2 regions of the Streptomyces sp. NPDC088817 genome follow, and region 2 is predicted to be linked to the other one. Evidence: predicted binding sites of a transcription regulator. Region 2 holds the regulator's gene; the other holds the start of a gene.
What was found. Region 2 encodes HrcA, which represses chaperone genes, less so after heat shock. Its sites were predicted from a motif close to TTNGCACTCNGNNNNNCNGAGTGCNAA; they were not measured.

Region 1: a site for HrcA is predicted at 2,327-2,353, ahead of groES (co-chaperone GroES). Genes of this name have one in related genera too.

The regions. Positions count from the first base shown of each region.
Region 1 is NZ_JBIVJN010000004.1:199,223-210,802, forward strand. Features, by position in the region: gene ACIP4X_RS09370 (hypothetical protein) at 1-93, shown strand, start outside; gene groL (chaperonin GroEL) at 116-1,741, opposite strand; gene groES (co-chaperone GroES) at 1,872-2,180, opposite strand; gene ACIP4X_RS09385 (polysaccharide deacetylase family protein) at 2,518-3,327, opposite strand; gene ACIP4X_RS09390 (polysaccharide deacetylase family protein) at 3,354-4,292, opposite strand; gene ACIP4X_RS09395 (THUMP-like domain-containing protein) at 4,257-5,573, shown strand; gene ACIP4X_RS09400 (sigma-70 family RNA polymerase sigma factor) at 5,612-6,880, opposite strand; gene ACIP4X_RS09405 (YciI family protein) at 6,925-7,281, opposite strand; gene ACIP4X_RS09410 (LCP family protein) at 7,440-8,531, opposite strand; gene ACIP4X_RS09415 (LacI family DNA-binding transcriptional regulator) at 8,626-9,654, opposite strand; gene ACIP4X_RS09420 (extracellular solute-binding protein) at 9,806-11,116, shown strand; gene ACIP4X_RS09425 (sugar ABC transporter permease) at 11,113-11,580, shown strand, end outside.
Region 2 is NZ_JBIVJN010000001.1:766,030-777,609, reverse strand. Features, by position in the region: gene ACIP4X_RS03600 (SpoIIE family protein phosphatase) at 1-1,164, shown strand, start outside; gene hemW (radical SAM family heme chaperone HemW) at 1,212-2,444, shown strand; gene ACIP4X_RS03590 (DUF3097 domain-containing protein) at 2,494-3,300, opposite strand; gene ACIP4X_RS03585 (MBL fold metallo-hydrolase) at 3,333-4,088, opposite strand; gene hrcA (heat-inducible transcriptional repressor HrcA) at 4,290-5,306, shown strand; gene dnaJ (molecular chaperone DnaJ) at 5,307-6,446, shown strand; gene ACIP4X_RS03570 (nitronate monooxygenase) at 6,604-7,692, shown strand; gene ACIP4X_RS03565 (16S rRNA (uracil(1498)-N(3))-methyltransferase) at 7,689-8,429, shown strand; gene ACIP4X_RS03560 (hypothetical protein) at 8,554-9,129, shown strand; gene ACIP4X_RS03555 (S41 family peptidase) at 9,245-11,580, shown strand, end outside.

The DNA.
Region 1 (11,580 bases), on a different contig from region 2:
CACCGTCGGGCCGCACCCGGCATCGGAACCCCGGGGGGCAGGAGCCCAAACGCCGGTGCCCGGCGCCCCCGAAGGGGTGCCGGGCACCGGTGACGCGGCTCGGTTCAGCGGAGCGTCAGTGGGCGTGGCCGTGGCCGTGGCCCGCTGCGGCCGGCTCTTCCTCTTCCTTCTTCTCGACGACCAGGGTCTCGGTCGTGAGCAGCAGGGAGGCGATGGAGGCGGCGTTCTCCAGGGCGGAGCGGGTGACCTTGACCGGGTCGATGACTCCGGCCTTGACCAGGTCGCCGTACTCGCCGGTGGCGGCGTTGTAGCCGCTGCCCTTCTCCAGCTCCGCCACCTTGGAGACGATGACGTAGCCCTCGAGGCCGGCGTTCTCGGCGATCCAGCGCAGCGGCTCGACGGCGGCGCGGCGGACGACCGCGACACCCGTGGCCTCGTCGCCGGTCTTGTCGAGGTTGCCCTCCAGGACCTTCACGGCGTGGACGAGCGCGGAGCCACCACCGGAGACGATGCCCTCCTCGACCGCGGCGCGGGTCGCGGAGATGGCGTCCTCCAGACGGTGCTTCTTCTCCTTCAGCTCCACCTCGGTGGCGGCGCCGACCTTGATCACGCACACGCCGCCGGCCAGCTTCGCGAGGCGCTCCTGGAGCTTCTCGCGGTCCCAGTCGGAGTCGGTGTTCTCGATCTCGGCCTTGATCTGGGAGACGCGGCCCACCACGTCGTCCTTGTTGCCGGCGCCGTCGACGATCGTGGTGTCGTCCTTGGTGACGGTGACGCGGCGGGCGGAGCCGAGGACGTCAAGACCGGCCTGGTCGACCTTGAGACCGACCTCCTCGGAGATGACCGTGGCGCCGGTGAGGACCGCCATGTCCTGGAGCATCGCCTTGCGGCGGTCGCCGAAGCCGGGGGCCTTGACGGCCACGGCGTTGAACGTGCCGCGGATCTTGTTGACGACCAGGGTCGACAGGGCCTCGCCGTCGACGTCCTCGGCGATGATCAGCAGCGGCTTCGAGGCGTTGGCCTGGATGATCTTCTCGAGGAGCGGGAGCAGGTCCGCGATGGCGGAGATCTTGCCCTGGTGGATCAGGATGTACGGGTCGTCGAGGACGGCCTCCATACGCTCCTGGTCCGTGACGAAGTACGGGGACAGGTAGCCCTTGTCGAAGGCCATGCCCTCGGTGAAGTCCAGCTCCAGACCGAAGGTGTTGGACTCCTCGACGGTGATGACGCCGTCCTTGCCGACCTTGTCCATCGCCTCGGCGATGAGCTCGCCGACCTGCTGGTCCTGGGCGGACAGCGCGGCGACCGCGGCGATGTCGGACTTCTCGTCGATCGGGCGGGCCGAGGCGTGCAGCTCGTCGGAGACGGCCTTGACCGCGGCGTCGATGCCCTTCTTCAGAGCGGCCGGGGAGGCGCCCGCGGCGACGTTCTTCAGGCCCTCGCGCACGAGCGCCTGGGCGAGCACGGTGGCGGTGGTGGTGCCGTCACCCGCGATGTCGTTGGTCTTGGTCGCCACCTCCTTCACCAGCTGGGCGCCGAGGTTCTCGTACGGGTCCTCGATCTCGACCTCGCGGGCGATGGTGACGCCGTCGTTGGTGATGGTGGGCGCGCCGAACTTCTTGTCGATGACGACGTTGCGGCCCTTGGGGCCGATCGTCACCTTGACCGTGTCGGCAAGCTTGTTGACGCCGCGCTCGAGGGCGCGACGGGCGTCCTCGTCGAACTTCAGGATCTTCGCCATGGCAGCGGGAGCCCTCTCGAAATCTGGTGGAAAGACACTGCGCCCCGGGCGCCCGGCTTCTTATCGGTCGCGGGGGGCCAGGGGCGCAGCTCAAGCAGAATTGCTTCGTCTTCGTGAAGAAGCGGGTGAACTACTTCTCGATGATCGCGAGGACGTCGCGAGCCGAGAGGACGAGGTACTCCTCGTTGTTGTACTTCACCTCGGTGCCGCCGTACTTGCTGTAGAGCACGACGTCGCCGACCTTCACGTCGAGCGGAAGACGGTTGCCGTCCTCGAAGCGGCCCGGGCCCACGGCCAGGACGACGCCCTCCTGGGGCTTCTCCTTGGCGGTGTCCGGGATGACCAGGCCAGAGGCCGTGGTCTGCTCGGCGTCGAGCGGCTGGACCACGATGCGGTCCTCGAGCGGCTTGATGGCAACCTTGGTGCTGGCGGTCGTCACGATCCGACCTCCCCCTTCGGAGATCTCACGGGGTTAACTGTCTGAGGTGGCGACCAGGTCGATCCGTCGTCGCGGGTGCCGGACCTGCCCGTCGCTGTGTTGGCACTCTCCAGGGGGGAGTGCCAGACCTGAGACTATGACCGGGATTAGCACTCGGTCAAGCGGAGTGCCAATTGCCTCGCGGCGCGTCGGCGGGTGGCGCCTCTTGAGTGAACGTGTGTTCGAGGTGCTGTGGGTGTGTGTGGGCGTCCCTGGGGGCTGTCGCCCCCAGACCCCCGGATCGGCCTGAACGGCCTCGTCCTCAAGCGCCGGACGGGCTGTTTTTGCCGGACTCTCCTCAGAGATAGTCCTGCAGGCGGCCTACCGTCAGGCCCTTTTCCTGGATGGTGCGGAGTAGGCGGGTCGTGCGGTCGCGGAGGGGTGGGCCGTCGAGGTCGTCGTCGTCCGAGGCGACCAGGAGGATGTCGCCGGGGCGCAGCTCGTGGGGGCCGTGGCTGAAGCGCAGGCCGGTGTCGGTCGTGGCGGCGCGCCACAGGACGACCGCCGAGACCCCGCAGTCGGCGGAGGCGCGCAGGGTCGTCGTGTCGTATCTGCCGTAGGGCGGGCGGAAGAGGCGGGGGGTGACGCCGAAGCGGGAGCGGATCTTGTCCCGCTGGCCGCAGATCTCGGCGCGCTGGCCCGCGTAGGGAAGTCCGCGCAGCGAGGGGTGGTCCAGGGTGTGGTTCTGGAGGTCCGCGCCGACCGACATCAGGTGCGCGAAGTGCCCGTACCCCGGTCCGACGACACTGTCCGTGAGGAACATGCTGACCGGCAGCCGCAGTTCACGGACCATGTCGACGAACCGCGGATCCTTCTCCGCGCCGTCGTCGTAGGTGAGGAAGACGACCGGATCGGAGGTGGCGATGCGGTCCACGACCTCGGGCAGGCCACCGGACGGGGCGGCGTCGGCGCGGTGCGCCGGGCGGGCCGGCGGCTTCGGCGGTGCGGGCAGCGGCGCCCTGAGTCCCCAGCGCCGGTAGGCCTGGTCGGCCGCCGCCGGGCTCGGCGACCGTACGCCCTGCGCCGCCTTGCGGCCGAGCCGTTCGAGGGGGTCGACGGACGTGGCGCAGCCGGTCAGCAGGGAGGCGGCGAGCAAAGCCACCGCCACGTTCCGGGGCCTGAGGGGCCGCAGCCTCACAGGTAGTCCTCCAGCCGGGCCACCGCGTACCCGTCGGCCGTGACCTTGTTCAGGAAGCGGCGCATGTCGTCGGCCATCGTGCCGTTCCACTCGCCGCGGCCGCGGAAATGGGTGAGCACGATGTCGCCGGGGCGCAGCCGCTGGTCGTCCTCGCGGAACTCCCAGTGGTCGACGTAGACCTCCTCGTTCCAGATCGGCGCGTACTCGATGCCGCAGGACTTGGCGGCGCGCAGGGTGTCCTGGTTGTAGTTGCCGTAGGGCGGGCGGAGCATCCTCGGGCGCTTGCCGAACTGCTTCTCCATGATGTCCTGCGTGTCGCAGATCTCGCGGCGCTGCTCCTCGTAGGAGAGGCCCGGCAGGTAGGGATGGTGCAGGGTGTGGTTGTTGAGGGTGACCCCCGAGGCCTGCATCTTCCGGAAGTAGTCGTAGTCGTCCTTGATCAGGTAGTCGCTGAGGAAGGCGGTGTACGGGATCTTCAGGTCCCGCATCATGCGCAGGAACTCCGGGTCCTTCTCCGCTCCGTCGTCGATGGTGAGGAAGACGACCTTGTCCTTGGTGGGGACCGTGGTGAAGACCGGGGGCAGGTTCCAGTCCTCCTGGTGGTTGACCTCGAAACCGGCGCGGGCGGTGGCCCTGAGTTTCCTCGTGGGCGGCCTCGGGGGGATCAGCGGGACCTGCTCCAGGCCCCAGCGCCTGGCGGTGGCCGCACGCTGCGCGGCGGAGGGCTGCAGGCGGTCGGCGTAGGAGCCGGGGGCGGGGGCGGCGGGCGCCTGGTGGCGCGGCTGGCCGGGGGCCGGGCGCACCTGCGCCGCCGGCTCCGCGCAGCCGGAGGCGAGTGTGGCGACGGCGAGGACCGCGAGCCCGCCGCGGACCCGGTTCCTGCGACTCGGGAACCTTTCATGACTCTTTTTATCGTTTTGTCCTACAAGCCTCATGGCGCCGGATCCTCGCAGGCCACCGCCCGGAACCCGGGGCGACACCGCGGCCGGAGGCACACCGTCCACCGACTGGCCCACAATGAGCCGGTGAACGACCACCTCCACGCCTTCGCCTCGCTGCTCACCCCCGAGGGCCGCGCCCTCCTCGACGAGGTGCGCGGCACCGAGCCCGCCGACGAACTCGCCGTCGCCACCCGGCTGCGCCGTGAGCACCCCGCCGCACTGGTGTCGGCGGCGCTCGGCCAGGCCCGGCTGCGGCAGCGGGCGGCCGCGAAGTTCGGGGCCGAGGACGCGGGGCGGATGTTCTTCACGCCGAACGGGGTGGAGCAGTCGACGCGGGCGAGCGTGGCGGCCTACCGGGCGGGCCGGCTGCGGGAGTCGGGGGTGACCTCGGTCGCGGACCTGTGCTGCGGGATCGGCGGTGACGCCGTCGCCCTCGCCCGCGCCGGGATCCGGGTCCTCGCCGTGGACCGGGACCCGCTGACCGCCGCCGCGGCCCGCGCGAACGCCGAGGCGCTCGGGCTGGCGGACCTGATCGAGGTGCGGGAGGCGGACGTCACGGAGGTCGACACGGCGGCGTACGACGCGGTGTTCGTGGATCCGGCCCGCAGAGGGGGCAGCGGTCGGGGCGGGCGCATCTTCGACCCGGAGGCGTACTCTCCGCCGCTGTCCTGGGCCGTCGGCGCCGCGCTCCGGGCGCCCCGCGCGGCCCTGAAGATCGCCCCCGGCATCCCGCACGAGCTGGTCCCGCCGCAGGCCGAGGCCGAGTGGATCTCCGACGGCGGGGACGTGAAGGAGGCGGTGCTGTGGTTCGGCACCGAGCCGGGCCTGATCAGGGCCACCCTGCTGCCCGGCCCGCGCACCCTGCGCGGCCGCGGCCTGCCGGACCCCGCGGTCCGCACCCCGGGCCGCTATCTGTACGAGCCCGACGGCGCCGTCGTCCGCTCCCATCTGGTCGCCGAGGTCGCCCAGCAGCTCGACGGCGGCCTGATCGACGCGACCATCGCGTACGTGACCGCCGACGAGCTGCGCCCCACCCCGTACGCCACCGCCTACGAGATCACCGACCGGCTGCCCTTCAACGTCAAGAAGCTCAAGGCGCTGCTGCGGGAGCGCGAGGTGGGCACGCTGACCGTGAAGAAGCGGGGCTCGGCGGTGGAGCCCGAGGAACTGCGCAGAAGGGTCCTGCCGAAGCCGCACGGGAAGAACGCGGCGACGGTGTTCCTCACCCGGGTCGCCGGGGCGCCGGCCATGCTGATCGGCCACCCGGCGGGCTGACGCGCGCGGGAGGCGGCGACCACCCCGCCGGGGCTCCCTCAGCCGTTCTCGGCGGCCCGCCTCGACAGCAGCTCCCGCTCCCGCTCGTTGCGGGCCAGGGACGCCGCCCGTTCGAACTCGGCGCGCGCCTCCTCGGTGCGTCCGAGACGGGCCAGCAGGTCCGCGCGGACGCTGGGCAGCAAGTGGTAGGCGCGCAGGGCGGGTTCGGCGGCCAGGGCGTCGACGATCTCCAGGGCCGGGGCCGGTCCCTCCGCCATCGAGACGGCGACGGCTCGGTTCAGCTCCACGACGGGGGAGGGGGACCGGGCGGCCAGGAGGCCGTACAGGGTGACGATGGCGGGCCAGTCGGTCTCCTCATACGTGTACGCGCGCGCGTGGCAGGCGGCGATGGCAGCCTGCAGGGCGTACGGACCGGGGACCCCGGTGGTGTCGGCGCGGGCCAGCGCGGCAACACCACGGGCGATGAGCATACGGTTCCAGCGACGGCGGTCCTGGTCCTTGAGCAGCACCGGTTCACCGTGCGGACCGGTGCGGGCGGCGGCGCGGGAGGCCTGGAACTCCAGCAGGGCCACCAGGGCGTGCGCCTCGGGTTCCTTCGGCATCAGGCCGGCCAGCAGCCGGGCCAGGCGCAGCGCGTCCTCGCACAGCCCCGGGCGCAGCCAGTCGTCGCCGGCCGTCGCGGCGTACCCCTCGTTGAAGATCAGGTAGATGACGCCGAGGACCGAGCCGAGCCGGGCCTCGCGCTCGGGGCCGTACGGCACCTCGAAGGCGACGTTCCGCTCGGCCAGGAGGCGTTTGGCGCGCACGATCCGCTGGGCGACCGTCGGCTCGGGCACGAGGAAGGCGCGGGCGATCTCGGCCGTCGTCAGGCCGCCGAGCAGCCGCAGGGTGAGGGCGGTGCGCGCCTCGGCGGACAGCACGGGGTGGCAGGTGGTGAAGACCAGGCGCAGCAGGTCGTCGTCGATGTCGTCCGGGGCCGGGGGCTCCTCGGGCGGCGGGACCGTCTCCAGGTTCCGGCCGATCTCCTGGAGCTTGCGCGCGTACCGCTCCCGGCGGCGCACCAGGTCGACGGCCCGGCGCCGGGCGGTGGTCATCAGCCAGGCGCCGGGGTTGGCCGGCAGCCCGTCCCGGGGCCACTGCTCCAGCGCGGCGACCATTGCGTCCTGCGTCAGCTCCTCGGCGATGCCGACGTCCCGCACGATCCGGGCGACGGCCGCGACGACCCGCGGCGACTCCAGCCGGAAGACGGTCTCGAGGTCCGCCTCCGGGGCGCCGGGGGGTTCGGTGGGGGCGTGCCGCTGTTCCACAACACACCATCGAACACCCCCGGCGGCCCTGGGCCAAGGAGCACTCAGCCCTCGGTGATCTCGCGCACCTCGCAGGTCACCGTCCAGAACTCCTCGTGCACCTGGAGGAACCGCTTGGCCCACTCGACGGCCTCCGCCATGTCCTTGCACTGCATGAGCGCGTAGCCGCCGACGACCTCCTTCGACTCCGTGAAGGGCCCGTCGGTGACGGAGATCCGCCCGCCCTCCCAGTGCACCCGGCTGCCGTGCGCGGACGGCATCAGCCCGGCGGTGTCCAGCATCACTCCCGCCTTGGTGACCTCCTCGATCAGTTCCCCCATCCGCTGCATCAGCTCGGGGCTGGGCCCCTCGGCGGGCACGGTGTTCTCGTCGATCTTCACAAGCGACAGGTAACGCGGCATCGGTGACTCCTCGGTCGGCCGGCGGGGCCTCTCCCCGCCTCTCACCGCGTACGTCGAACAGGAGCCGGCGGAATCGACACACTCCCCGGAATTTCTTCGGAGATTTTTCCCGAAGGGCGTTTCAGCAGGTCAGAGGGGTCCGTGGCCAACGGTCACGGTCACCGCAGCGACGCCCACAGGTCCGCCGCGTCCGGTTCCTGCGCCACCACCCGGTTGGGGTTCCACGGGGCCGTCACCACCGGCATGGTCACCGTCTTCACGTCCTGCGCCGACAGGCCGCGCAGGCTCTCGCCGAGGGTCGTCAGCTCGCCCAGCGAGTCCAGGCCGGTGTCGGTGGTCAGGCTGCCGGTCACCGCGTCGGCGACCCGGTAGAGCCCGGCGGGGTCGTTCAGCAGGCCGGAGTCGGACACCTGTTCCAGCAGCGCCTTGACCAGCGTCTGCTGGAGGCCTATGCGGCCCAGGTCGCTGCCGTCGCCCACGCCGTACCGGGTGCGGGCCAGGGCGAGGGCGTCGGTGCCGTCCAGATGGTGGGTGCCGGCCTTCAGGTGCAGATGACTCTTGTCGTCGTCGATGTCCAGCTCGGTGGTGACGGTGACCCCGCCCATCGCGTCCACCAGCTTCGCGAAGCCGGAGAAGTCGATCTCGACGTAGTGGTCCATGCGGATGCCGGTGAGCGACTCGACCGTCTTGACCGCGCACACCGGACCGCCCACCGAGTACGCGCTGTTGAACATGGCGTAGTCGGCCACCGCCGTGTGCCCGCCGGACTCCAGCGGGCAGGACGGGCGGGTCACCAGCGTGTCGCGCGGGATGCTCACCACTGTGGCCGAGGTCCGGCCCGCGTCGATGTGCACGACCATCGCGGTGTCGGAGCGGGCGCCCTCGCTGTCGCCGCCGCCGAGTTCCTTGTTCTGCGCGCCGCTGCGCGAGTCCGAGCCGAGGACCAGGATGTTGAGGGCCCCGCTGGGCAGATCGGCCGTGTTCGCCGACGGCGCGCTGAGCGGTCTGGGCGGGCGGTCGTCCCCGAGCGCGCTGTTGATGTCGACGCCCTTGATGTTCTGGTTCAGGTGCCAGTACGCGACGCCCGCCGCCGCGACGCCCAGCGCCAGGACACCCGTCAGGCCGAGTCCCACGGCCTTCAGGGCCCGTGACCGCCGGCCGGGGCCTTTGCCCGCGTCCCCGCTGTCGCTGTCGTTGTCGCCCTGGCCGCTGTCATGTCCCCTGTTGTGTCCCCTCACGGGGAGGAACATACGTCCGACTCACGCGGGACCCGACAGGGGGAGGCGCCCATGACCGATTTCTTCGGAAAATCTCATCTTCCCGGAACCTATGGGCACTTGGGCTTCACTTCGCGGGCGCCGCCGTGCTGCTGCGCACCACCAGACTCGTGGCCAGCTCCACCCGGGTCGCCACCGGCGCGTCCTCCTCGCGCCCGAGGTCGAGGACCAGCTTCGCCGCCGCCTCGGCCATCTCCGTCAGCGGCTGGCGCACGGTCGTCAGCGGCGGCCCGACCCAGCGCGCCACCGGCAGATCGTCGAAGCCGACCACGCTCAGGTCCTCCGGGACGCGCAGGCCGAGCTCGCGCGCCGCCTCGTACACGCCGAGCGCCTGGAGGTCGTTGCCCGCGAAGACGGCGGTCGGCCGGTCCTCGCGGCGCAGCAGCCTCAGACCGAGCCGGTAGCCGGCCTCGTGGTGGAAGTCGCCGGTCACGATCAGCGACGGGTCCACCGGCAGCCCGGCCGTCTCCAGGGCGGCCCGGTAGCCGTCGACGCGGGCGCGGCTGCACATCATCCGGGAGGGCCCGCTGATGGCGCCGATGCGGGTGTGCCCGAGCTCCACCAGATGCCGGGTGGCGGCCAGCCCGCCCTGCCAGTTGGTGGCGCCGATCGAGGGCACGTCGGCGCCCGGATCGCCCGCCGGGTCCATCACCACGAACGGGATGGAGCGGCTGGTCAGCAGCGCCCGCTGGGACTCGTCGAGCCCGGACAGCACCAGGACCACGCCGTGCGGCCGGCGGGCGGCGACCTGGTCGGCCCAGGTCCGCCCGGGAGTGAGCCGGCCCGCGCTCTCGGAGAGCACGACGCTCAGCCCCGCGTCCCGCGCCACGTTCTCCACGCCCCGGATGACCTCCATCGCCCAGGCGCTCTCCAGCTCGTGGAAGACCACGTCGATCAGCGGCGAGCGGGTCGCCTCCGCCCGCCTGCGCCGGTAGCCGTGCGCCCGCAGCAGCTCCTCGACCCGGGAACGCGTGGTCGGGGCGACATCGGCACGACCGTTGAGAACCTTCGAAACAGTCGGAGCCGACACGCCGGCCTCGCGGGCGATCTCGGCGAGCGTGGCGGTCTGCGTTCCTGCGGTCTTCGTCGGCTTCATGGTCGCGATCGTATCTCTGCGCGACCTCTTGACGAACCCCCTCGACCGCTTTAGGTTCCCGGAACATTCGAAGGGTCATACGAAACATTCGACCAGTCGAGTTCGGCCAGACGAACAATCGGAACACGACATTCGTGAGAGGTGCCGTCACATGGAGTCCTACAGCAGGCGCTGGTTTCTCGGCGCCGGCGCCACCACCCTCATCTCGGCCGCCGGACTGACCGCCTGCGGCTCCGGCAGCGGATCCGGCGGCTCGGGCGACACCCTCACGGCGATGGTGTACGGCGACGACGCGGTGAAGGTGCAGAACGCCGCCGTCAAGCGGTTCAACGCCTCCGCCGAGGCCAAGAAGGCGAAGGGCAGAATCAACCTGGAGAAGGTGCCGGCCTCGGACTACCCGGCCAAGCTCCGCACGGCGATGGGCTCGCCCAACGCCCCGGACATCTTCTTCAACTGGGGCGGCGGCTCCATCAAGGCGTACAAGGAGGCCAACCAGCTCGTCGACCTCACCGACATCATCGAGTCCGACCCGGTCCTCAAGAGCGGCTTCCTGCCCTCGATCATCACGGCCGGCTCCGTGGGCGGCCGCAACTACGGCATACCGATGCGCGGCATGCAGCCGGTGATGGTCTTCTACAACAAGACCGTCTTCGCCGAGCACAACCTCCAGCCGCCCACCACCTGGAACCAGTTGCTCGACATCAACGCCAAGCTGAAGAAGGCGGGCGTCACCCCGTTCGCGCTCGGCGGTGCCGACGTCTGGCCGGAACTGATGTGGCTGGAGTACCTGGTCGACCGCATCGGCGGCCCCGGCGTCTTCGACAAGATCAGGAACGGCGACGCCTCCGGCTGGGGCGACCCGGCCGTCCTCAAGGCCGCCCAGACGGTCAAGCAGCTCATCGACGACGGCGCCTTCGGCAAGGGCTTCAGCTCGGTGGCGTACAACGACCACGGCGCGCCGGCGGTCTTCGCCAAGGGCAAGGCGGCCATGCACCTGATGGGCTCGTGGGAGTACTCCACGCAGCTCGGCGTCTTCCCGGACTTCGCCAAGAAGAACCTGGGCTGGTTCGCGTTCCCCCAGTACGAGGGCGGCGCCGGCGACATCCGCAACGTCGTCGGCAACCCCACCAACTACTGGTCGGTGAACTCCCGTACGTCCAACAAGGACGCGGCGATCGCCTTCCTGCGGACGTGCGCCTCCGAGGAGTACGCCAAGGCGCTGATCGCCAACGGCGACATCCCGACCACGTCCAACGCGGCCACGCTGCTGGACGCCTCCCCCAACCCCGAGTTCGCCAAGTTCCAGTACGAGATGGTGCAGCAGGCGCCCGCGTTCACCCTGAGCTGGGACCAGGCGGTCGACCCGAACTGGGCCACGCCGATGCTCACCGAGATCAACAAGCTGTTCGTGGGCAAGTCGAGCCCGAACCAGTTCGTATCCGCGCTCCAGGGGCTGAAGTGAGTTCGACGGTCTCCACCGGAACGAAGGGCAGGCCCGGGCAGGGCGTGCGGGCCGGTCGCCCGCACGCCGCCTGGGCCCTGCCCGGCGTTCTGTTCTTCGCCTTCTTCGCCATCGCGCCGATGGCCCTGGCCCTCTACCTGTCGTTCACCAAGTGGAACGGCCTCGGCGACCCCGAACCGGTGGGCCTGGCCAACTGGCAGAAGCTGCTGCACGACCCGCGCCTGACCCAGTCCCTGACGGTGACCGTGCTGCTCACCGTCGTGAGCTGGACCTTCCAGACCGTGATCTCGCTGCTGCTGGGCGTGTGGGCGGCGGGCAGGCAGCGCAACCGGGCGGTACTGTCGGCGATCTTCTTCACGCCGTTCCTGCTGTCCTCGACGGCGATCGCGCTGCTGTTCTACTCCCTGCTCAACCCGAACTTCGGCATCATCCACGCGGACACGTTCGGCTCGACGTCCGGCGCC
Region 2 (11,580 bases):
AGCGAGGGCGGCGGGGGCTGGAGCGACGTCACCGGCGCGGCCGGGCCCCGGCTCGCCCGGGTCTGGCACGGCAGCGAGAGCCACATCGAGGAGCTGCGCCGGGCCCTGGAGAAGGACCCGCCGCGCCCCACCGACGGACTGCGCTCCGGGCCCGCCCCGTACCCCTGGCCCGGGGAGGCCCTCGGCCCGCACGCGGCCCACGGCGCGGCACTGGCGTACCGCCTGATCGCGGGCGGCCGTCCGCTGGGCACGCTGGTCATCGGGCGGACCGGGCTGCTCCGCTTCCCGGACGAGGTCACCGGGCTGGTCGAGGACCTCAGCCGCCGGGTGGCCCTCGCCATCGGCGCGGCCCGGCAGTACGCCCGCCAGGCCACCATCAGCGCGGTGCTCCAGCGCGGCCTGCTGCCCGGCGCGGTCGCCGAGATCCCGGGACTGCGCAGCGCGCTGGTGTACGAGCCGTGCGACAAGGGCGGCCCGAGCGGCGACTTCTACGACCTCTTCCCGGCCGGCGACGGCCGCTGGTGCTTCGCCGTCGGGGACGTGCAGGGCAAGGGCCCCGAGGCCGCCGTCGTCATCGGGCTCGCCCGCCCCTGGCTGCGGCTGCTGGCCCGCGAAGGCTACGGCGTCGCCGACGTCCTGGACCGCCTCAACCAACTCCTCCTCGACGACGCCACCGAGGCCGCCGACGCCGCCGCGCGCGTCCTGGTGGCGGCCGGCGGACGCACTCCGCTCCCCGGCGACACCCAGACCCGCTTCCTGTCCCTGCTGTACGGCGAGCTGGTCCCCTTCGACGGCGGCGTGCGCTGCACCCTCGCCTCCGCCGGACACCCGTTGCCGCTGGTCCTCGGGCGCGAGGGCGGCGTCCGTACGGTGGCCAGGCCGCAGGCACTGCTCGGGGTGATCGAGGACGAGACGTACGAGTGCGAGACCTTCGAGCTGGGGCCCGGCGACACCCTGCTGTGCGTCACCGACGGCGTCACCGAGCGCCGCTCCGGCTCCCGCCAGTTCGACGACGGCGACGGCCTCGCCACGGCCCTCGCCGACTGCGCCGGCCTCGACGCCGAACCGATCGCCGACCGGATCAGCCACCTCGTCCACGACTTCGGCGCGGGCCCTCCGGAGGACGACCTGGCCCTCCTGGTGCTCCAGGCCGAGCGCGACTGACGCGACACCCCACCGGGACCGTCCGCGTGTGCTGGACAATGGAAGGCATGCCTTCCGCACTTCCCGATGGTGAGCCCGTTCCCGACGACGGCGCGCTGCCCGCGCAGGCCCTTGCCGGAGCAGGCGAGCGGGCCCTCGGGTTCTATCTGCACGTCCCCTACTGCGCGACCCGCTGCGGGTACTGCGACTTCAACACCTACACCGCCACCGAGCTGCGCGGCACCGGCGGGGTGCTCGCCTCGCGGGACAACTACGCCGGGACGCTGACCGACGAGGTGCGCCTCGCCCGCAAGGTGCTCGGCGACGACCCGCGCGAGGTCCGCACGGTCTTCGTCGGCGGCGGCACGCCCACGCTGCTGCCCGCCGAGGACCTGGTGCGGATGCTGGGGGCGATCCGCGACGAGTTCGGTCTCGCGGCCGACGCGGAGATCACGACGGAGGCCAACCCGGAGTCGGTCGACCCGGCCTACCTGGCCGCGCTCCGCGAGGGCGGCTTCAACCGGATCTCCTTCGGCATGCAGAGCGCCCGGCAGCACGTGCTGAGGATCCTCGACCGTACCCACACGCCCGGCCGCCCCGAGGCCTGTGTGGCCGAGGCCCGCGCCGCCGGCTTCGAGCACGTCAACCTCGACCTGATCTACGGCACCCCCGGTGAGTCCGACGACGACTGGCGGGCCTCGCTCGACGCGGCCCTCGGCGCCGGCCCCGACCACGTCTCGGCGTACGCCCTGATCGTGGAGGAGGGTACGCAGCTCGCCCGCCGGATCCGGCGCGGGGAGATCCCGATGACGGACGACGACGTGCACGCCGACCGCTATCTGATCGCCGAGGAGACCCTGTCCGCGGCGGGCTTCGAGTGGTACGAGGTGTCCAACTGGGCCACCTCGGAGGCCGGCCGCTGCCTGCACAACGAGCTGTACTGGCGCGGCGCCGACTGGTGGGGCGCGGGACCCGGCGCGCACAGCCACGTCGGGGGCGTGCGCTGGTGGAACGTGAAGCATCCGGGCGCGTACGCGGCGGCCCTCGCGGCAGGCCGCTCCCCGGGCGCAGGGCGGGAACTCCTCACCGAGGAGGACCGCCGGGTGGAGCGCGTCCTGCTGGAGCTGCGGCTGCGCGAGGGCGTCCCGCTGGACCTGCTGCGCCCGGACGGCCTGGCCGCGTCCCGGCGCGCGCTGTCCGACGGGCTGCTCCAGGAGGAGCCGTACGAGGCGGGGCGGGCCGTGCTCACCCTGCGGGGCCGGCTGCTGGCGGACGCGGTGGTGCGGGACCTGGTGGACTGAGGCACCAGAAGCAGCCGGTCGGTCCGCGGAGACGCGGCGTCCGGCCCGGCTACTCGGGCTGGACGGTGACGAAATCGATCAGCTGCTCGACCCGGCCCAGCAGCTCAGGTTGGAGGTCCTTGTAGGACCGCACATGGGACAGGATCCGCTGCCAGGCCGCGCCCGTGTTCTCCGGCCAGCCCAGGGCGCGGCACACGCCCGTCTTCCAGTCCTGGCCGCGGGGGACGCGGGGCCAGGACCCGATCCCGAGCGAGGAGGGCTTCACGGCCTCCCAGACGTCGATGTACGGATGACCGACCACCAGCGCGTGCTCGCTGGTCACCGACTCGGCGATGCGCCACTCCTTGCTGCCGGGCACCAGATGGTCCACGAGGACGCCGAGACGGGCGTCCGGGCCGGGCGCGAACGCCTCGACGATCGACGGCAGGTCGTCGACGCCCTCCAGGTACTCCACGACCACGCCCTCGACGCGAAGGTCGTCGCCCCACACCTTCTCGACCAGTTCGGCGTCGTGCCGGCCCTCGACGTAGATGCGCCCGGCGCGGGCCACACGCGCGCGTGCCTCGGGCACGGCGACCGAACCGGACGCCGTACGGGTGGGCCGTACCGGACCGGACGACGGCTTCACCAGGGTGACCGCCCGTCCCTCCAGCAGGAACCCGCCGGACGCGAGCGGGAACACCCGGTGCCTGCCGAAGCGGTCCTCCAGCGTCACCGTGCCCGCCTCGCAGCGGATCACCGCCCCGCAGAACCCGGTCCCGGGCTCCTCCACCACCAGACCCGGCTCGGCGGGAACCTCCGGCACGGTCCGCGGCTTCTTCCACGAGGGAGTGAGGTCGGGCGAATACTGGCGCATTCGAGTGACGATAGGGACGGGCCCGTGTCCCCTCAGCGCGACACGCCGAAGCGCGTGGCCAGGGCGTCCCGCTGGGCGCGGACGAAGTCGGCGTCCACCACCGCTCCGTGACCGGGGACGTACAGCGCGTCCTCGCCGCCCAGTGCCAGCAGCCGGTCGAGCGCGGCGGGCCACCGGGACGGCACGGCGTCCGGGCCAGCCTGGGGTTCGCCGGACTCCTCGACCAGGTCCCCGCAGAACACCACGGCCGGGTCGCCCGGCACCACCACCACGAGGTCGTGCGTGGAGTGCGCCGCGCCCATGTTCGCCAGCAGCACCTCCCGCCCGCCGCCGAGCCGGAGGGTGAGCCGGTCGCGGACCTCGCGGCCGGGCCGTACCAGGGCGTCCGCCGCCTCTTCGGCCGCCCTGGCGTCCAGTCCCTGGCGCACCGCGTCCCCGCGCAGCTCCGCGCGCTCACCGCTGTCACCGAACAACGCGTCCGCGCCCTCGGCGGCGAAGATCTCCGCGCCGTCGAACTCCGCGGCCCCGAAGACATGGTCGAAGTGGGGGTGGGTGAGCGCGAGATGTGTCACATCACCGCCGGCGTGCGCCCGCGCCCACACACGCAACCGCGCGCCCTCCGCGCGACTCGAACCCGCGTCGACCATCAGCGCGGCGCCCTCCCCGACGACCAGGCCGGTCGTGCAGTCCCATCCGGGCAGGCGGCACCGCCCCACCCCGTCCGCCAGCCGTTCCCATCCCAGTTCCTCGAGAGCTTCGTCCCGAGGGGTTTCCCGCGCATCCGTCATGGGGCGACGCTAACGGTGACGTCCGCGGGGTACGACATCCCGGCCGATCCCGGGTGATCCCGGCCCCGACCTCGCACGCAGTCGCGGCCCGGCCTTGCCGGGGGCGTACCCGGCGGCCGTACACTGGGCCGGGTAGAGCTGGCACTCCTATGCGCAGAGTGCCAGGCGGGTGGCCGAGGAACGACCCTGGAGGTGTGCGCGATGCTCAGCGAGCGGCGGCTTCAGGTCCTGCGCGCCATCGTCCAGGACTACGTCGGCACCGAGGAGCCGGTGGGTTCCAAGGCCCTCACCGAGCGGCACAGCCTGGGCGTCTCTCCGGCCACGGTCCGCAACGACATGGCGGCCCTGGAGGACGAGGGCTTCATCGCCCAGCCGCACACCAGCGCCGGCCGCATCCCCACCGACAAGGGCTACCGCCTGTTCGTCGACAAGCTCGCCGAGGTCAAGCCGATGACCGCGCCCGAGCGGCGCGCCATCCACCACTTCCTCGACGGCGCCGTCGACCTCGACGACGTGGTGGCCCGCACGGTGCGGCTGCTCGCGCAGCTGACCCGGCAGGTCGCCGTGGTGCAGTATCCGTCGCTGACCCGTTCGACCGTGCGGCACGTGGAGCTGCTGTCCCTCGCGCCGGCGCGCGTGATGCTCGTGCTGATCACGGACACCGGCCGGGTCGAGCAGCGGATGGTCGACTGCCCGGTGCCCTTCGGGGAGACCTCCCTGGCCGATCTGAGGGCACGGCTGAACAGCCGGGTCGCGGGCCGCCGCTTCACGGACGTCCCCCAGCTCGTGGAGGACCTGCCCGACGCCTTCGACGTCGAGGACCGGGGTACGGTCTCGACCGTGCTGTCCACTCTGCTGGAGACGCTCGTCGAGGAGAACGAGGAGCGGCTGGTCATCGGCGGCACCGCCAACCTCACCCGCTTCCCGCACGACTTCCCGCTCACCATCCGGCCCGTTCTGGAGGCGCTGGAGGAGCAGGTCGTGCTGCTGAGGCTGCTCGGTGAGACGCAGAATCCGGGCATGACCGTGCGCATCGGTCACGAGAACGCCCACGAAGGACTCAACTCCACGTCCATCGTGTCGGTCGGCTACGGTTCGGGCGGCGAGGCAGTGGCCAAGCTCGGCGTGGTCGGACCGACCCGCATGGATTACCCGGGAACGATGGGAGCGGTACGCGCAGTGGCACGGTACGTCGGACAGATCCTGGCGGAGTCGTAGGTGGCCACGGACTACTACGCCGTTCTCGGCGTGCGCCGTGACGCGTCGCAGGAAGAGATCAAGAAGGCCTTCCGGCGGCTCGCACGCGAGCTGCACCCGGACGTCAACCCGGATCCGAAGACCCAGGAGCGGTTCAAGGAGATCAACGCCGCCTACGAGGTGCTCTCCGACCCGCAGAAGAAGCAGGTCTACGATCTCGGCGGCGACCCCCTCTCGCAGTCCGGCGGAGCCGGTGCGAGCGGCTTCGGGGCCGGTGGTTCCTTCGGGAACTTCTCCGACATCATGGACGCCTTCTTCGGCACGGCGTCGCAGCGCGGACCGCGCTCGCGCACGCGCCGGGGCCAGGACGCGATGATCCGGCTCGAGGTCGAGCTGGACGAGGCGGCCTTCGGCACCACGAAGGACATCCAGGTCGACACGGCCGTCGTCTGCAACACGTGCAGCGGCGAGGGCGCGGCCCCGGGCACCACGGCGCAGACGTGTGACATGTGCCGCGGCCGGGGCGAGGTCTCGCAGGTCACCCGGTCCTTCCTGGGCCAGGTCATGACCTCGCGTCCGTGCCCCCAGTGCCAGGGCTTCGGCACGGTGGTGCCCACCCCGTGCCCGGAGTGCGCCGGCGACGGCCGTATCCGCGCCCGCCGCACCCTGACGGTGAAGATCCCGGCCGGTGTCGACAACGGCACGCGCATCCAGCTCGCGGGCGAGGGCGAGGTCGGCCCCGGCGGCGGTCCGGCCGGCGACCTGTACGTCGAGATCCACGAGCTGCCGCACTCGACGTTCCAGCGGCGCGGCGACGACCTGCACTGCACGGTCACCATCCCGATGACCGCGGCGGCCCTCGGCACCAAGGTGCCGCTGGAGACCCTGGACGGCCTGGAGGAGGTCGACATCCGCCCGGGCACGCAGTCCGGCCAGTCGATCCCGCTGCACGGCCGGGGCGTCACGCATCTGCGCGGCGGCGGCCGGGGCGACCTCATCGTCCACGTCGAGGTCCAGACCCCGACCAAGCTCGACCCCGAGCAGGAGCGCCTGCTGCGCGAACTGTCCAAACTGCGTGGCGAGGAACGCCCCCTGGGGCAGTTCCAACCGGGGCAGCAGGGCCTGTTCTCGCGGTTGAAGGACGCCTTCAACGGTCGCTGACGCGGGCTGGGCCGGCCGGGGGTCCGGGGGTTGTCCCCCGGGCAGGCACAGCCAGCGGTCGCTGACGCGAAACCGGGGGCGGAAGGGGGATTCCTCCGGCATATGCCGGAGGTCGCCCCGATTCGGACTCGTCCGGAGGACGTGACAACATGCCGTCATGTCCTCCGCACTGACCGATCTCTTCCCGCACCCGATCGTGCAGGCGCCGATGGCGGGCGGTCCCGCGGTGCCGCAGCTCGCCGCGGCGGTGTCCGACGCCGGCGGGCTGGGATTCCTCGCGGCCGGATACAAGACCGCCGACGGCATGTACCAGGAGATCAAGCAGCTTCGCGGACTGACCGGCCGCCCCTTCGGCGTCAACGTGTTCATGCCGCAGCCGGAGAGCGCCGAGACCGGCGCCGTCGACCTCTACGCCCACCAGCTCGCCGGCGAGCCCGGCTGGTACGAGACCGAACTCGGCGACCCGGAGTCCGGACGCGACGACGGCTACGACGCCAAGCTCGCCGTGCTCCTGGAGGACCCGGTACCGGTGGTCTCCTTCCACTTCGGCGTGCCCGCCCGCGAGGTCGTGGACTCCCTGCACCGGGTCGGCACCTTCGTCCTCGCCACCGCCACCACCACCGAGGAGGCGCTCGCCGTGGACCGCTCGGGCGCGGACGCGGTGATCGCCCAGGGCGTGGAGGCCGGCGGCCACCAGGGCACCCACCGCGACCTGCCGGAGCAGGACGGCGCCGGGATCGGCGTGCTCTCGCTCGTCGCGCAGATCCGTGAGACGGTCGCCCTGCCGATCATCGCCACGGGCGGCATCATGCGCGGCAGCCAGATCGCCGCCGTGCTCGCGGCGGGCGCCACTGCCGCCCAGCTCGGCACGGCCTTCCTCGTCACTCCCGAGTCGGGCGCGCACGAGCTGCACAAGGAGGCCCTCACCGACCCGGTGTTCCCGCGTACGGAGCTGACCCGGGCGTTCTCCGGGCGGCCCGCCCGCGGGCTGGTCAACCGCTTCATGCGGGAGCACGGCCCGTACGCGCCCGCCGCCTACCCGGAGGTCCACCACCTCACCGCCCCGCTGCGCAAGGCGGCCGCCAAGGCGAAGGACGCGCAGGGCATGGCACTGTGGGCGGGCCAGGGCCACCGGATGGCCCGCGAACTGCCCGCCGGACAGCTCGTGGAGGTCCTGCTCGCCGAACTCGACGCGGCCCGCGCGGCGTTGGCGGCCGGCCCGGCGGCAGGAGATGACGCGCGATGACCGCGCCGGTGTTCGTCGTCGACGAACTGAAGCTGATCGGAACGGAGTTCGTGCTGGAGGGCCCCGAGGGACGGCACGCGGTCTCGGTCAAGCGGCTGCGGCCGGGCGAGGACGTGGTGCTCACCGACGGCCGAGGGCGCTGGACCGAGGGCGTGGTCAAGGCGGCCGAGGGCAAGGACCGGCTGGTGATAGCGGACTTGGCGGCCCTCGTCGAGGAACCGCCGGAGTCCCCCCGTATCACCGTCGTCCAGGCGCTGCCCAAGGGCGACCGCGGTGAACTCGCCGTGGAGACCATGACCGAGGTCGGCGTGGACGCGATCGTGCCGTGGTCCGCCTCCCGCTGCATCACGCAGTGGAAGGGCGACCGGGGTCTGAAGGCGCTCGGCAAATGGCGTGCCACCGCCCGCGAGGCCGGCAAGCAGTCCCGCCGGGTGCGCTTCCCGGAGGTCGCGGACGCGGCGACGACCAAACAGGTTGCCGCACTTCTGGCCGGAGCCGACTTCGCCGCCGTGCTCCACGAGAGCGGCGAGGAACGCCTGGCCACCGCCGAACTCCCCGCCCAGGGCGAGATCGTGCTGGTCGTCGGCCCCGAAGGCGGCGTGTCCCCCGAGGAGCTGGCGCAGTTCCGGGACGCGGGCGCGAAGCCGTACGTGCTCGGGCCCACCGTGCTGCGCACCTCGACCGCCGGCACGGCGGCGACCGCCCTGCTGCTGGGCCGTACCGGCCGCTGGTCCTGATCAGCCGCTTGTCCCGACGGCCGGGCTCACCCCGAGGCCGGCGGGACGAGCGCGGGCGCGCGCGGCGCGCGCGTGGCCGTATGCGCTCTACCGTCCCGGGCGCGGCGGTGGCAGGCTGCCGTACATGGGGGCATTGAGACGGATTCGGCACCTGCCGCACGGGCGGCGGGTGAGGGCCGTGACGGTGCTCGCGGTGGTCGCCGCGGGCGGCGCCGTCGCATGCGATCCCGGCGGGCTCACCGCGGGCTCGGCGGCGTACACGACCGACAGGACGGCGACGGCGGAACTGAACCGGCGGCACGCTTCCGTGAGTTGGCTCAGCTGTACGGGCAGGGAGGGCGACGGCGGCCGGACCCGCGCCGCGGGGAGTCCGGCGCCTTCGGCGTCCGAGACCACCGTGGTCTCCGTGGACTGCAAGGGTGAGACGAAGGACGGCCGGCGGATCACCGTCACCGGGAAGGTCACCCGGGCCGTCGACGGCGCCTGCGTACGCGGGGACCTGACCGCCGAGGTGGGCGGCAAGCAGTTGTTCCACGTGCACGGCCTCGGCGACTGCGACGCCACCCCCGGACCCACGTACCGGCCGCCCGTCACCTACCGGCCCACCCAGGGGCAGCCGCAGCCGGGGGTCACGGTGACCGTCACACGTACGATCTGGTGCCAGGGCGATCCCACCTGCTGGCCCGTCCGGGGCAAGTGACAGCGCACCGCCGCCGGTTCGGTTCGCGCGCGGGGAGGCCGTTCGCCCCCTGTCCGTGGCCGCCGCCCCTGCGTAGGGTGATCACGTGACTCAGCCCACATCGTCGCCCGCGTCCGTGTCGTCCGCGTTCTCCGCCTCCTCCGCGTATCTCCGGTTCCCGTACCCGCGGGGCGAGTTGGTCGCCTTCACCGCCGAGGACGACGTGTGGCTCGCGCCGCTGGACGGCGGCAGGGCCTGGCGGGTCAGCGCGGACAACGTGCCGGTGAACCACCCCCGCATCTCGCCCGACGGCGCCTTCGTCGCCTGGACCTCGACCCGCGACGGCGCACCCGAGGCGCACATCGCCCCGGTCGACGGCGGCCCCGCCAGACGCCTGACGTACTGGGGGAGCACGAGGACCCAGGTGCGCGGCTGGACCCCGGACGGCGAGGTCCTCGCGCTCAGCACCCAGGGCCAGGCCAGCCTGCGCCGCACCTGGGCACGCGCCGTCCCGCTCGACGGCGGACCGGCCACCACCCTGCCGTACGGGCCCGTCGGCGACGTCGCCCACGGGCCTCATACCGTGCTGCTGTCCGCGCCGATGGGCCGCGAGGCGGCCTGGTGGAAGCGGTACCGGGGCGGCGCGGCGGGCAAGCTGTGGATCGACCGTGACGACACGGGGGAGTTCGTCCGGCTGCACGAGGACCTGGACGGCAACCTCGAATACCCGCTGTGGGTGGGGGAGAGGATCGCGTTCCTCTCCGACCACGAGGGCACCGGCGCGCTGTACTCCTCCCTCGCCGACGGCTCCGACCTGCGCAGGCACACCCCCCTGGACAGGTTCTACGCGCGACACGCGGCCACGGACGGCACCCGGGTCGTCTACTCCAGCGCCGGTGAACTGTGGCTCCTCGACGACCTGGACGGCGCCGAGCCGCGCCGCATCGACGTCCGGCTCGGCGGGCCGCGCGTGGACCTCCAGCCCTACCCGCTCAACGCCTCCCACTGGTTCGGCTCGGCCTCCCCCGACCACACCGCGCGCGGCAGCGCGGTCGCCGTGCGCGGCGCCGTCCACTGGGTCACCCACCGCTCCGGTCCCGCCCGCGCACTCGCCGCCGAGCCCGGCGTACGCAGCCGGCTGCCGCGCACCTTCCGCGCCGAGGGCGAGGAGTGGGTGGTGTGGGTGACGGACGCCGAGGGCGAAGACGCCCTGGAGTTCGCGCCCGCCACCGGACTCGCGCCCGGTGCTACCCCTCGCCGGCTGGGCGCCGGGCAGCTCGGCCGCGTCCTGGAACTCGCCACCGCCCCCGACGGCAGCCGCGTCGCCGTCGCCTCCCACGACGGCCGGCTGCTGCTCGTCGAACGCGAGAGCGGCGAGGTGCGCGAGGTCGACCGCAGCGAGCACGGGGACGTGTGCGACCTCGCCTTCTCCCCCGACTCCGCCTGGCTGGCCTGGTCGCACCCCGGCCCGCGCCCCCTCAGCCAGCTCCGCCTCGCCAACACCACCGACCTGTCGGTCACCGACGCGACCCCGCTGCGCTTCCGGGACCACGCGCCCGCGTTCACCCTCGACGGCAAGCACCTCGCCTTCCTCTCCCACCGCTCCTTCGACCCGGTCTACGACGAGCACGTCTTCGACCTGGCGTTCGTCGAGAGCTCCCGCCCGCACCTGATCACGCTCGCCGCGGCGACCCCCTCGCCGTTCGGCCCGCAGCGGCACGGCCGGCCCTTCGAGACGGCCGACAAGGAGGAGACCCCGGACAGCGAGGGCGTCCCGGCGACCCGGATCGACCTGGAGGGCCTGGCCGACCGCATCGTGCCGTTCCCGGTCGAGGCCGCCCGCTACTCCGACCTGCGCGCCGCCAGGGACGGCGTGCTCTGGCTCAGGCACCCGGTGCGCGGAGTCCTCGGTGTCTCGCGCGCCACGCCCGACGACCCCGACCCGAAGACCGAGCTGGAGCGCTACGACCTCCTCCAGCAGCGCATCGAGCACCTCGCCGCCGACGCCGACCACTTCGCGGTCAGCGGCGACGGCAAGCGGGTCCTGCTGTGGACGGACGGCAAGCTGAAGGTCGTGCCAAGCGACCGGCGCGCCTCCGGCGACGAGGACAGCGACTCCAACATCACCGTCGACCTCGGCCGGGTCCGGCAGACCGTCGACCCGGCCGCCGAGTGGCGGCAGATGTACGAGGAGACCGGCCGCGTCATGCGGGACCACTTCTGGCGGCCGGACATGGGCGGCGTCGACTGGGACGGCGTCCTCGACCGCTACCGGCCCGTCCTGGACCGGATCGCCACCCACGACGACCTCGTCGACCTGCTGTGGGAGGTGCACGGCGAGCTGGGCACCTCCCACGCCTACGTCATACCGGCCGGCGGCTACGGGCACGGCGCCCGGCAGGGGCTGCTCGGCGCGGACATCTCCCGGCACGAGGACGGCGGTTGGCGCATCGACCGGATCCTGCCCTCGGA